One region of the Microbacterium sp. Leaf179 genome, then DNA from elsewhere that is predicted to be linked to it. Evidence: predicted binding sites of a transcription regulator. Region 1 holds the regulator's gene; the other holds the start of a gene.
What was found. Region 1 encodes LexA, which represses DNA repair genes until DNA is damaged. Its sites were predicted from a motif close to TCGAACANNTGTTCGA; they were not measured.

Region 1 (6,713 bases):
GCATCCCGATCCGGCCGCGCAGCTGATGACGGTGCGCGACGTGATGGGCGATGTCGACGCGAACTTCGGTCAGGAGATCGTCGTCTTCAACAAGGCCGACCTCGTGACCGAGGACGAACGCCTGGTGCTGCGCGGCCTCGCCCCGAACGCGAAGTTCGTCTCGTCGCGCACGGGCGAGGGGATCGAGGAGCTTCGCGCCGCCATCGAGGACGCTCTGCCCCTGCCCGCCGTCGAGGTGCAGGCGGTCGTCCCGTACGACCGTGGTGACCTCGTGTCGGCCGTGCACGAGAGCGGACTCATCGTGGCGCAGGAGCACCGCGACACCGGGACGTTCCTGCACGCTCACGTGGGGGCGCGCCTGGCGGCCGAGCTGGAGCAGTTCGCGGCCTGACGGCCGTCGCACGACGGGCCCCCTCCGATCGCGGTGGGGGCCCGTCGGCGTGCGGTTCGGGGGCGCGCACCGTGCACGCCGACCTCGCCCCCGACGCTGTCCCGACGCGCGCGCCGACGCCTCGGCTTCTTCCGCACCGAGAGCCTGCATCGCCCGCTTCAGCCGCGCGACAGCCTCAGCTCAGCTCGAGCGGCGGAATACCGGGGGTCTCGAAGCCGAAAACCGCCCCGAGGAAGCCCAGTTCGCGTCGCAGGGAGTCGACTACCGTCTCGGCGCGGCGGAAGCCGTGGCCCTCGCCCTCGTACAGGACGTACGCGTGGGGAATCTCGTGCGCCGCGAGGGCGTCACGGATCGCCTCGGCCTGCGACGGCGGCACGACCCGGTCCTCGCTTCCCTGCAGGATGAGCAGGGGAACGCGGAAGCGCTCGGGATGGCTCAGAGGCGAGCGCTCCACGTACACCGCTTCGGCCTCGGGCAGCGGTCCGATCAGGCCGTCGAGATACCGGGCCTCGAAGTCGTGAGTGTCTTCGGCGAGGGCACGGGCGTCGCCCACGCCGTAGCGCGAGATCCCGGCCGAGAACACGTCGGTGTTCGTCACGGCGGCGAGCACCGTCCATCCGCCGGCGGAGCCCCCGGCGATCGCCAGGCGCTCGCGGTCGGCCAGACCCGCCTCGGCGAGGGCGGAGGCCGCGGCGGCGACGTCATCGACATCGACCACGCCCCACTGACCCTTCAGCCGGTCACGGTAGTCGCGACCGTATCCGGTGGAACCGCCGTAGTTCACGTCGAGCACGCCGATGCCACGGCTCGTGAAGAACGCCGTCTTGGCTGACGGCGCCGGACCCACGTGCGAGGTGGGGCCACCGTGCACGAGCACGACGTAAGGCGGGCGCTCGTTCTCGGGCGCGGCGACGTCGGGGTTCGTGGGCGCGTAAGCGAAAGCGTGCACGGGTCCGTGCGGCCCCTCGGTCTCGAGGGCACGGGCCGTCGGCATCCATTCGTCGCCCCAGGCCCCGGATCCACCGGTCACCAGGTCGACGGTGCCGGCGTCGAGGTCGACCGCCCACAGCCCCGAGCGGCCGCCGGCGTCGGAGCCCGACACGAGCACTCGGTGCCCGCGCACGTCATCGATCGCCGCGCCGGCCACGACGGGCACGTCCACCGGGCGCACGCCGGACGGCGCGATCTCGACGATCTCGTCGGCACCGTCGGTGCGGACGGCGACGATGCGCCCGTCGTCGGTCGCTCCGAACCACCGCGTCCCGAGCACCCACAGCCCGCCGCCCGTGTCGGCGTCGACCGGCGACACCGGCTGCGGCTCGCCGTCGAGGGGACGGCGGAACAGGTTCCACCGGCCGTCGGGGTCGTCGGCGTACAGCAGCTCGTCGTCGCCGAGCCACACGGGCTGGAGCGGGGCGCGGCGCGGGGTGTCGGCGATCTCGCGCACCTCGCCGGTGCCGATCTCGGTCACGCGCAGGGTCGTGGCATCCCAGGGCATGTCGGGGTGGCTCCACGCCACCCACGCGAGAGACCGGCCGTCGGGCGACAGCGCGGGCTGCGCGACGAAGTCGCTGCCCTCGGCGAGCACGTCGACGGCGCCGTCGAGCGAGATGCGCACGATGGCGCGGGCGGGAACGCGGTCACTCCCGTGCGTCTCGCGGACGGCGAGCAGGGTGCCGTGCTCGAACCGCAACCCGCCGTGGCGCACCGTGTCGTCGGCCGGCGTCAGCGCGCGCGCCTCGCCGCCCGGGCGAAGGGCGTAGACGCGCTGGTCGGTCTTCTCGACGTAGAACAGCTCCCCGTCGTCGGAGGCGGTCCAGGCCCCGCCGCCGTATTCGTGAACGGCGGAACGGGCGTTGGCGGGTGCGGGCAGCACCGTCTCGACCGCACCGTCGGTGCGGCGCCGTTTCACCGCGACGCGACCCGCCTCGGCGGGCACGGATTCCGCCCACCACACCTCATCGCCGACGAACAGCGCGCCGTCGATGCGGGGGGAGGACTGCGCCACCGACTCGGGAGTGATCGGCGAGGGCCAGGAACCGTAGGGGAGGGTGTCTGCCATCACTCCAGCGTAGGCCGGGGCTCCGACATCCGTCGGGGTCGGGCACGCCGGACGAGCAGGACGCCCGCGATGCCCGCGACGAGGCCGATGCCCAGAACCGCGCTCGCGGTGCCCACGAGACCGGACGACAGCTGCCGCACCACGGCGTCGATCCCCGCGGCGTCGAGGCCCCGGAGAACGGCGGTGAGGTGCGCCTGCGCCGCGCCCACGGCGACCGCCACGAGCACCGCGGCCGAGCCGACGGCGACCGCGATGGCGGCGCCGATCAGTGCGCGTCGCCGGCGGGGAGCGATGACGACCCCGCCGATCAGGAGCACGCCCACGAGCAGGGGTGCCGCCACTCCCGCCGTGGTGGTGGCGGCGTACGCCGACCGCACGGCCTGCAGCGTCGTTCCGTCGCTCAGGACCACGACCCGGTCGATCGGGGGGACGAGGGCGGCCACGGGCGAGCCCTGCAGGTCCAGCTCGGCGACGATCGCCGAGACCACCCCGCCGATCTGCACTCCCAGGCCGTCCGGAGTCTGCACGATGATGCCGCCACCGTCGGAGGTGGCTCCGAAGACGAAGGCGCGGTGCGCGGTTCGCACGACCCCCGACCAGACGTCGGAGAACCGGTCGGAGTGCACCACGTCGGTCACCGCCTGCTGCGTGATCGATCGCAGCGAGTCGGCCGACGGCTGTGCCACCAGGCCGAGGACGCGCGCCGCTTCCTGCGGCACGCCGAGGGCGACGAGACCGTCGACGCCCGCGCCCGCGATCGCCGAGAAGTCGACCGACGCCGAGATGGCACTCGTCGTCTCGGCGATGACGAGGTCTTGCACGGCGGGGTCGGACGAGAGGGGCGCGAGCGTGGCGACGAAGGAGTCCTCATCGACGAGCTGCACGCGCGCCCACGAGGCGACGAGGGCCACCGGCGTGAGCAGGGCCACCACGATCAGCACCACCACGGATGCCGTGACGCGCACCACGACGGACGGCTTCGCGACGCGTTTGGTCGAGGTCGATGCGGTCGAGGGCGGGCCGGCGGTCATGGCGCCATTGTGGCGCGCCCGCCACCGCGACGCACGGTTCACACCGCGCGCAGCACCGCCACGATGCGCCCGAGCACGACGGCCTCGTCGCCGAGGATGGGCTCGAACGCGCTGTTGCGGGGGAGAAGCCAGGTGTGGCCGTCACGGCGACGGAACGTCTTCACCGTGGCCTCGCCGTCGAGCATCGCGGCCACGATCTCGCCGTTCTCCGCGTTCGCCTGCGAACGCACGACCACCCAGTCGCCGTCGCAGATCGCCGCGTCGATCATCGAGTCGCCCGAGACCTTGAGCATGAACAACTCGCCCTTGCCGACGAGCTGGCGGGGGAGGGGGAAGATCTCCTCCACGTGCTGGTCGGCGGTGATGGGCACGCCCGCCGCGATCCGGCCCACCAGGGGCACGAGGGCGGCGTCGCCCACCGCGGGGGCGGTGTCGGCGGGGTTCTCGGCGGCGGTGCCGGGAAGGTCGATCAGCACCTCCATGGCGCGGGTCTTACCCGGGTCGCGGCGCAGGTAGCCGCTGAGCTCGAGCTGGTTCAGCTGGTGCGTGACGCTCGACAGCGACTTCAGGCCGACGGCGTCGCCGATCTCGCGCATGCTCGGCGGGTAACCGTGCCGCGCGATCGATCGCTGGATGACTTCGAGGATCGCGAGCTGCTTGTCGCTGAGGTTCTTGCGCCGTCGCGTCTGCGGTCGTTCGCGCCCTGCGGCGGTCGTCGCGTCGGTCATCTGTGCTCCCCTCGCGCCGCGGGAAGGGCGGCGGAAATTCGAATGTCGGAGGTTGGTGATGAGGTCTCCGTGTCGAAACCGTATCCGGTCGACGACACGAATGACACGGAGCCGCACGCGTGTCGCGTTCGATTCGTTTCCGACAACCGGTGTGTTGACACCGTCGCAGTATCGAAGATAGATTCGGAATACAGATTCGCACACCGCCCTCCCGGCCGAGGGCGGGGTGCGAATCTCTCCCCACCAAGGAGCACACCATGAGCAGCATCACCTCCACCGCCTCGACGACCCGCCTGCGTATCACCGCCCGCGGGCGCCGTGTCGTCGCCTTCGTCGTCGCCCTCCCGCTCGCCGTCGCCCTCGGCGTCGCCGCCGTCGGTGGGGGAGCAGCACTCGCCTCGGGCGACGCCGGCGCACCGGCTGGTTCGTTCACGGAGATCACGGTCATGAGCGGCGAGACCCTGTGGTCGATCGCCGAAGACATCGCCCCCGCGGCCGATCCGCGCGACGTCGTCGCCGAGATCACGCGTCTGAACGCCCTCCAGGGCGGCTCGCTCGCGGCCGGTCAGCGCATCGCGATCCCCACCGAGTACATCCAGGCCGGCTGACCTCCGCGGGTGCGCGATGAGCCGCTCCTCGGCACGCCGCCTACGATGGGTGGGGTGACCGTACGCCTCGACGACCTGCCTCTTCGCGACGATCTGCGGGGGATGACCCCCTACGGAGCCCCGCAGGCCGCCCTGCCCGTGGCTCTCAACGTGAATGAGAACACGCATCCGGTTCCGCCCGAGGTGGCCGATGACATCCTCGACGCCGTGGCTCGGGCCCTGCGCGACGTCAACCGGTATCCCGACCGCGAGTTCACCGCGCTCCGAGAGAGCTTCGCCGCATACCTCGGTCACGGCCTGACGCGAGAGCAGATCTGGGCGGCCAACGGCTCCAACGAGGTGCTCCAGCACATCCTGCAGGCCTTCGGTGGACCGGGCCGGACGGCCATGGGCTTCGCACCCACCTACTCGATGTACCCGATCCTCACCCGCGCGACGGGCGCGCGATGGATCGCCGGGGAACGCGCGCACGACTTCTCGCTGAGCGCCGAGGCCGCCGCGGCCCAGGTGCGTGAGCACCGCCCCGACATCGTCTTCCTCTGCGCGCCGAACAACCCCACGGGTACCCCGCTGCGTCTCGATGTGATCGAGGCCGTATACGCCGAGACCGACGGCATCGTGATCGTCGACGAGGCCTACCAGGAGTTCGCTCCGCGTGACGAGCCCTCGGCCGTGTCGCTGCTGCCCGGTCGCCCGCGTCTGGTGGTGTCGCGCACCATGAGCAAGGCCTTCGCCTTCGCCGGCGCACGCGTGGGGTACCTGGCCGCCGATCCTGCTCTGGTCGACGCGCTGCGACTCGTCCGACTTCCGTACCACCTGAGCGCGCTCACGCAGGCCGCCGCGACGGCGGCCCTCGTGCACGCCGAAACGATGCTGTCGATGGTCGACGAGATCGTCGCGCAGCGCGACCGCATCTCGGCCACCGTGGCCGCCCTCGGGTACACCGCCCACGAGTCGTGGACGAACTTCGTGCTCTTCGGCGGCGTCGACGACCCCGCCGCCACGTGGAAGGCGCTGTACGACCGCGGTGTGCTCATCCGCGACGTCGGCATCGCGCACCACCTGCGTGTCACGGCCGGTACCGACGACGAGACCACCGCGTTCCTCGACGCCCTCGCCTCGGTAGGATCGCGGTCATGACCGGCCCCGCCACGCCCCGTACCGCCTCGATCACGCGCGAGACGAGCGAGTCGCGCATCGAACTCGAACTCGACCTCGACGGTCGCGGGGTCAGCGACATCCAGACCACGGTGCCGTTCTTCGACCACATGCTCACGGCCTTCGCCAAGCACTCGCTGACCGATCTGCGGGTGCGCGCTACGGGCGACACCCACATCGACGCCCACCACACGGTCGAGGACACCGCGATCGTGCTCGGCCAGGCGATTCGTCAGGCCCTGGGCGACAAGTCGGGGATCGCCCGCTACGGCGATGCGCTCGTTCCCCTCGACGAGGCGCTGGCCCAGGCGGTCGTCGATATCAGCGGTCGCCCGTACCTCGTGCACACCGGTGAGCCCGTGGGCTTCGAGCACCACCTCATCGGCGGACACTTCACCGGTTCGCTCGTGCGTCACACGTTCGAGGCCATCTCGATCCACGGCGGCCTCACGGTGCACGTGCGCGTTCTGGGTGGGCGCGACCCGCACCACATCGCCGAGGCCGAGTACAAGGCGTTCGCGCGTGCCTTCCGTCAGGCCAAGGCGCTCGACCCGCTGGTCGACGGCATCCCCAGCACCAAGGGTGCGTTGTGACGCGCAAGCCCGTCGTCGCGGTCCTCGATTACGGTTCCGGCAACGTCCACTCGGCCGTCAAGGCGCTCATCGAAGCCGGTGCCGATGCGCGACTGACCTCCGACCGCGCGCTGCTCCTCGACGCCGACGGGCTCCTCGTGCC
Region 2 (6,713 bases), 890 kb from region 1:
GCGACGAGTCGCGCGGCATCCGCAGCTCCGCCCGCGATGACCGCTCCGGCCGCACCGACCGCCCGGCGCGTTCGTTCGACGATCGCCCCGCGCGTTCGTTCGACGACCGCCCCCGCCGCGACTTCGGCGACCGCCCGGCCCGCTCGTTCGACGACCGCTCCGGTCGCCCCGCTCGCGACGACCGCGCCCCCCGCGTGGATCGCGTCGACCGCGACAGTCGCCGCGCCACCGGCGACGGTCGCCCGTCGTTCCGAGACGAGCGCCCGCGTCGTGATTTCGGCGACCGCCCCGCCCGTTCGTTCGACGAGCGTCCCCGCCGTGACTTCGGTGACCGTCCGGCCCGCGACGACCGCCCCGCCCGTTCGTTCGACGACCGCCCGCGTCGTGACTTCGGCGATCGTCCGGCCCGTTCGTTCGACGAGCGTCCCCGCCGCGACTTCTCGGACCGTCCCGCCCGCGACGAGCGTCCCCGCCGCGATGCCGGCGAGCGTCCCGCCCGGTCGTTCGACCGCCGCGACGAGCGCCCGGCCCGTTCGTCGGACGACCGTCCCGCTCGTTCGTTCGACCGCAGCGACCGTCCCGCACGCTCGTTCGACCGCACTGATCGTCCGGCTCGTTCGTTCGATCGCAGCGATCGTCCGGCCCGTTCGTTCGACCGTAACGACCGCCCCGCGCGCTCGTTCGACCGCAACGACCGCCCCGCCCGTTCGACCGACGACCGCCCCGCCCGGTCGTTCGACCGGAACGAGCGTCCGGCTCGTTCGTTCGACGAGCGCCCGACCCGTTCGTTCGGTGACCGCCCCGCCCGCGACGAGCGTCCGCGCCGCACCGACGGCCCGAACCGCGCGGACTGGAACGCCACCCCGAAGCGCTCGGCCGAGCACGAGCAGCGCGTCGACGTCGTGCACGAGCGCCTGCAGGCGCAGGCCGTGGACGTCGCGACCGAGACCGGTGTCGGCTTCGCCGAGCTCGGCTTCGGCGACAACATCGTCCGTGCCCTCGCCAGCCTCGGCGCGGCCACGCCGTTCCCCATCCAGGCGGCGACGGTGAAGCCCATCCTCGACGGTCGTGACGTGCTCGCGCGCGGTCGCACCGGCTCGGGCAAGACCATCGCGTTCGGTGCCCCCATGGTCGAGAGCGTCCTGCGTTCGCAGGCGGGCGAGAAGCGTCAGTTCGCTCGCGCGCCCAAGGCCCTCATCCTCGCCCCCACGCGCGAGCTGGCCCTGCAGATCGACCGCACGGTGCAGGTCATCGCCCGCAGCGTCGGCCTGTTCACCACGCAGATCTACGGCGGCGTGCCCCAGGCCCGCCAGGTGGGTGCGCTGAAGAAGGGCGTCGACATCATCATCGGCACCCCCGGCCGCATCGAAGACCTGCTCAACCAGGGCAAGCTCGACCTGTCGCAGGTGCAGGTGGCCGTGCTGGACGAGGGCGACCACATGTGCGAGCTCGGTTTCCTCGAGCCGGTGCAGCGCATCCTGCGCGCCACCGCGAAGGGCAGCCAGAAGCTGCTGTTCTCGGCCACGCTCGACCGTGAGGTCGCCGCCCTCGTCGACGAGTTCCTCGTCGACCCGGCCGTGTACGAGGTCGCCGGTGAGGACCAGGACTCGGGCACCATCGAGCACCGCGTGCTCGTGATCGACCACCGCGACAAGGCCGAGATCCTCGGTTCGCTCGTCGACCGCCCGGGCAAGACCCTCGTCTTCGCCCGTACCCGCGCATACGCCGAGACGCTCGCCGCGCAGTTCGACGACGCCGGTATCGCCGCGGTCGCGCTGCACGGTGACCTCAACCAGCAGAAGCGCACGCGCAACCTCGAGAAGCTCACCTCGGGTCGCGTCAACGTGCTCGTCGCCACCGACGTCGCCGCCCGCGGCATCCACGTCGACGACATCGACCTGGTGATCCAGGCCGACGCCCCCGACGAGTACAAGACGTACCTGCACCGTTCGGGCCGCACCGGCCGCGCCGGTCGCAGCGGCACCGTGGTGACGCTCATCACGCGGCAGCGTCAGCGCCGCATGACCGAGCTGCTCGACCGCGCCGAGATCCAGGCGCCGTTCGAGCCGGCGCAGCTCGGCGACGACCTGATCGAAGAGATCTCGGGCCGCCAGCTCGCGGACGTCACCTCGTAATCCGCCTCGATCGAGACCCCCGTCGCGTCCGCGACGGGGGTCTCGTGCGTTCAGAAGAGCCGCGGCTCGCTGGCCGGGGCGACGCGGGGGCGAATGGATGCCGAGGGCCCGGTGCCGCGGACCGGACCGAGGCTGCTCGTCGGCGTCGCGCGGGCGGCGAGGCCCGGCTGCGGTCGCCCGCGAGGGTGGTCGTCTTCGTCCCACCCGTCGAGTCGGTGCAGGCGCAGCAGGGGACGCATGCGTGCGCCGAGCCAGGTGCGGTAGGCCTTGGGTGCTTGGGCGGAGACGCCCGGGTAGAGACCGCGGTACGACGACACCAGGTGCGGTTGCTCGCGCCCCAGCCATTCGAGGAACCACTGCTTCGCGCCCGGACGCAGGTGCAGCGCGCCGTAGACGACGCGAGCCGCGCCGGCGGCGCGGATGCGCGCGAGGGCGTCGTCGAGCACGGCGAGCGAGTCGGTCAGGTGCGGCAGGATCGGCATGAGGAAGACCGTGACGCGGAAGCCGGCGGCGGTGGCGGCGCGGACCGTGTCGAGGCGGGCGTCGGCGCTGGGGGTGCCCGGCTCGATCGCGTTCTGCAGGGTGTCGTCGAAGACGGCGATCGACATTGCCAACGAGACCTTCACCTGCGTGGCGGCGTCGGCGAGCAGGGGGAGGTCGCGGCGCAGGAGCGTGCCCTTGGTGAGGATCGAGAAGGGCGTGCCGTTGTCGGTGAGCGCGCCGACGATGTCGGGCATGAGGCGGTATCGCCCCTCGGCGCGCTGGTAGGGGTCGGTGTTCGTGCCGAGCATGACGGGCTCGCGCGCCCACGATCCCCGACGCACCTCCGTGCGCAGCACGTCGGCGACGTTGACCTTGACGACGATCTGGGAGTCGAAGTCGGCGCCGTAGTCGAGGTCGAGGTACTCGTGCGTCTTGCGGGCGAAGCAGTACGAGCACGCGTGCGTGCAGCCCCGGTACGGGTTCACGGTCCAGTCGAACGGCATGGCCGACATGCCGGGCACGCGATTCAGGGCGCTCTTGCACTGCACCTCGTGGAACGTCATTCCGGCGAACTCGGGGGTCGTCACCGATCGGACGAGACCGTCGATGCGCTCCATGCCCGGGAGCGCCGACGGGTCGTCGACGCCCAGCTGCTGCCCCTGCCATCTCATCGCCATAGTCGAACACATGTTCGATTTTCTCGCAACCGCCACGCCGCGCACCTCGCCTGCACGAACGAGTGTCGTCGCGGTACGGTGATCGCGACGCCGACCACCGGCGAGACACGGAGGCGCCCATGGAGTCGGTCTCGCGAGTACGCGGTCAGCACCTGCTCCATGCGTCGATCGGTCGCTTGGAGCCCTGGCATCCGGCGTTGGTCGTGCGTCGTCCGGCGCTGTCGGGATGGTCGTGGTTGGCACTCATGGCGGCGCTGCTGCTGGTGTGCGACCTCGTGGACGCCCCGGAGTGGGTCGCGCTCGTCGTGTCGCTCAGCGCGGCAGCGCCCAGCCTCGGCGCGACCCTCATCGTGCTCTCGCAGACGCCGCGCACCCACCTCGATCACGAGGAGTCGATCCTCGGACACTTCTTCGCGCGCTTCTTCGCCGTGCTCGGGGCTCTGGTGCTGTGGGTCGGGTCGGTGGTGCTCGGCGCCGCGGTCGCCGTGCAGCTCGCCGAAGACACCGGCAGCAACCCCGATCAGGCGTGGTTCGAGGCGTTCGAGATCATCGGCGGGGTAGTGCCGCTGATCATCGCGATGCTCTGGGCGGTGCTCGTGCTGCGCTGCGTGGGATACATCGCGCGGCTGCGGGGGTGGGCCGCCGTCCCCGACCGGCACCGCATCCCCGATCACTTCTTCGCTGAGCACCCTCGCACACGTCGCGTCCTCATCGGGTTCGCCCACCCGCTGCTGCTGCTGGTCGCGGGTGCGGTGAGCATCGTGCTGGGCTTCCTGGCGGCCGGTGAGCTGAGCCTCGTGACCGATATCTGACTGCTCGCCGTTCCCGTCGGCCCGAGTCTGCCCGACCGCACATTCACCGCGCGAACGCGCGGCCGACTCGACCCGTGCCCCCGTCCAGGGGAGAATGGGTCGAGTCATGTCGCACGATCCCGAGATCTCGCCCCGCCGCGCCGCGCGCGCGGAGGCCGAACGACTCGCGACGGCGGCCCTCACGCTCCCGCCCGCCGCGGCCGAGCCCGTGCCCCCGATCCCCGCCGCCGAGCGGCCCGCCACCGACACGGCGGCCCTCGCCACCCGACGCCGGCTGCGCGAGGCCGCGACCGCTGCGCCGACGACGGCCTCGATCCCGGTCCTCCGCCGCCGTCGCCTTGTCGCCGTGGGCGGGGCCGTCACTCTGGTGGCCGCCCTCGCCCTCGCGATCGGTGCGGCGACCGCGGGATCCCCCGGTGGCGCCGCGGCCGACACCGACGCTCCGCCCGTCGCTTCCGTCGTCGCCGGGCCTCCCACGGTGCCCGACGAGGGTCTGCCGGTCGTACAGCAGGCCGCCGTCGCCGCCACCTCGACGCCCTGCGACGACGCGGCGTTCACCTCGGCCCTGGCCACGGGTGACGACGCCGGCGCGATCGCGGCCGCCGGGGGCGGGAGCGCCTTCCGCGCAGCGGTGGCATCCGGGATCGCGCCCTGCGTGTCGCTGTCGGACCCGAACCGCGAGTGGATGGTCGTCAACAAGCAGCGCGCGTACGATCCGGTCGACTACCGCCCGGGCGACCTCGTGATGCCCGACAGTGTGCGCGCGCTCGAGGAGTCGGCGCTGCGCGCACCCGCGGCGGGGGCGCTGACCCAGCTCGTGCGTGCGGCCTCCGACGCCGGTGCCGGCGAGATCGGCTACCTGAGCGCTTTCCGCTCGTACAGCACGCAGCAGTCGACGTACGCGGGCCGCGTGGCCGTGGGCGGGGTCGAAGCCGCCGACCGCGAGAGCGCCCGCGCCGGGTACAGCGAGCACCAGTCGGGCCTGGCCGTCGACATCGTGCCGTGCAACGGCTCGTGCGCGACGCTCGACGACGTCGCCGCCTCGCCCCAGGGCGCGTGGGTGCGCGATCACGCGTGGGAGTACGGCTTCATCACCCGCTACGTCGAGGGCAGCGAGGGCATCAGCGGGTACGAGCCCGAGGCGTGGCACCTGCGTTACATCGGCCCCGAGCTGGCCCGCGCGTACCACGAGGGCGGTTACGCCACCCTCGAGGAGTTCTTCGGCCTCCCCGGGGCGCCCTCGTACTGAACGTCGAGGCGTCGGAGGGGGCCTCCGGCTCCTCGAGTCCGACGGCGGGCGAGGCCGAGGTCCGGCCGTACGCGAGGTCGTGCCGCGACGCCGCGCGCCGGCCGGATCGTCCTCCGGCGGGGTCGTCCTCAGGTGGCGCTCGTCCGCGGGCGGCGGCGGGCAAGGCGCGCGACTCCCGCGCGGCGCAGAGCATCGGCGACGGCGATACCGATCGCCATCCCGGCAGCGGATGCCACGAGCGTCAGCAGGTAGAAGAGCACGACGGTGAGGGGCGCGAACGTGTCGAGTCCGAAAGACGCCCAGGCGAGGGTCGGGTAGACGGCTGCCACCACGACGGCTCCGGCGAAGAACTGCCACCGGTGGAAGAACCGGTACAGCACGACGAGGAACGGCAGCTCGACGAAGAAGGCCCACCAGAGGTTGGTCGCGACGCTGCCCCACCCGTAACCCGAGAGCGGCGCGGCCACGAGGCCCGAGATGAGCCCGACCAGCAGCGCGGAACCGGGGCGTTCGAGCAGACGCATCGCGACGGCCGCGGGCACCAGCCACAGCCCGGCGAGTGCCACCGCCGCGAACGGCGCGGCGGCGAACAGCACCGTCGACACCCAGTTGGCGGCGGTCAGCATGATGCCGCCGGCGACGCCGATGGCGGCGCAGGTGAGCAGGAAGACGGTCGAGATGCGCGACATGGATGCTCCGGATCGGATCAGACGGACAGGCGGGGAACGACGAAGAGGGCGGCGGAGACCGCCCAGAACGCCAGGGTGAAGACGGTGTCGCGCCGGCGCCAGGGCACGCGGTGGCGCTCGGTGCGGTCGGGGTGGGCGCCGAACGCCCGCGCATCCATCGCGAGGGCGACACGTTCGGCATGGCGGATGGCCCCGGCCAAGAGGGGCACGACGTACCCGATCCCGCGCGCGGGTGCCGAGAGCACGCCGCCCCGCGTTCCCCGCACGCGATGCGCTTGGCGGATCACGTCGAGCTCGTGACCGAAGCGCGGCACGAAGCGGATCGCCGCGAGAGCCGCGTAGCCGATGCGGTAGGGCACGCGCAGGTTCTGCACCAATGCCCGCACCAGGTCGGGGCCGGAGGTGGTCAGTCCGCCGACGAAGGCGAGCGTCATGATCGCGGCCAGCCGCATCGCGGTCGACAGACCCGTGGACACCGCCCCGTCGGTGAGGGTCCACTCGCCCACGCGGATCAGCGCGGTGGTGGACTCCACTCGTGCGGGGTCGACCCAGAGCGAGAAGCCCAGTCCGATCACCATGATCGAGAGGGGCACCACTCCGGCGAGGAGGGCGACGAGACGCCGGGTGAGACGCGTTCCGGTCAGGAGCAGGACGTAGGCGAGGCAGAG

Region 2: the regulator LexA is predicted to act here: its motif matches at 3,298-3,313, upstream of ASF96_RS02435 (Rv2578c family radical SAM protein).

What each region holds. Positions count from the first base shown of each region.
Region 1 covers NZ_LMPH01000001.1:1,417,034-1,423,746, forward strand. Annotated here, with positions in the region: gene hflX (GTPase HflX) at 1-391, shown strand, start outside; gene ASF96_RS06480 (S9 family peptidase) at 567-2,453, opposite strand; gene ASF96_RS06485 (hypothetical protein) at 2,453-3,484, opposite strand; gene lexA (transcriptional repressor LexA) at 3,523-4,212, opposite strand; gene ASF96_RS06495 (LysM peptidoglycan-binding domain-containing protein) at 4,470-4,820, shown strand; gene ASF96_RS06500 (histidinol-phosphate transaminase) at 4,866-5,960, shown strand; gene hisB (imidazoleglycerol-phosphate dehydratase HisB) at 5,957-6,571, shown strand; gene hisH (imidazole glycerol phosphate synthase subunit HisH) at 6,568-6,713, shown strand, end outside.
Region 2 covers NZ_LMPH01000001.1:525,237-531,949, forward strand. Annotated here, with positions in the region: gene ASF96_RS02430 (DEAD/DEAH box helicase) at 1-2,135, shown strand, start outside; gene ASF96_RS02435 (Rv2578c family radical SAM protein) at 2,186-3,289, opposite strand; gene ASF96_RS02440 (hypothetical protein) at 3,415-4,107, shown strand; gene ASF96_RS02445 (M15 family metallopeptidase) at 4,214-5,356, shown strand; gene ASF96_RS02450 (ECF transporter S component) at 5,485-6,045, opposite strand; gene ASF96_RS02455 (energy-coupling factor transporter transmembrane component T family protein) at 6,063-6,713, opposite strand, start outside.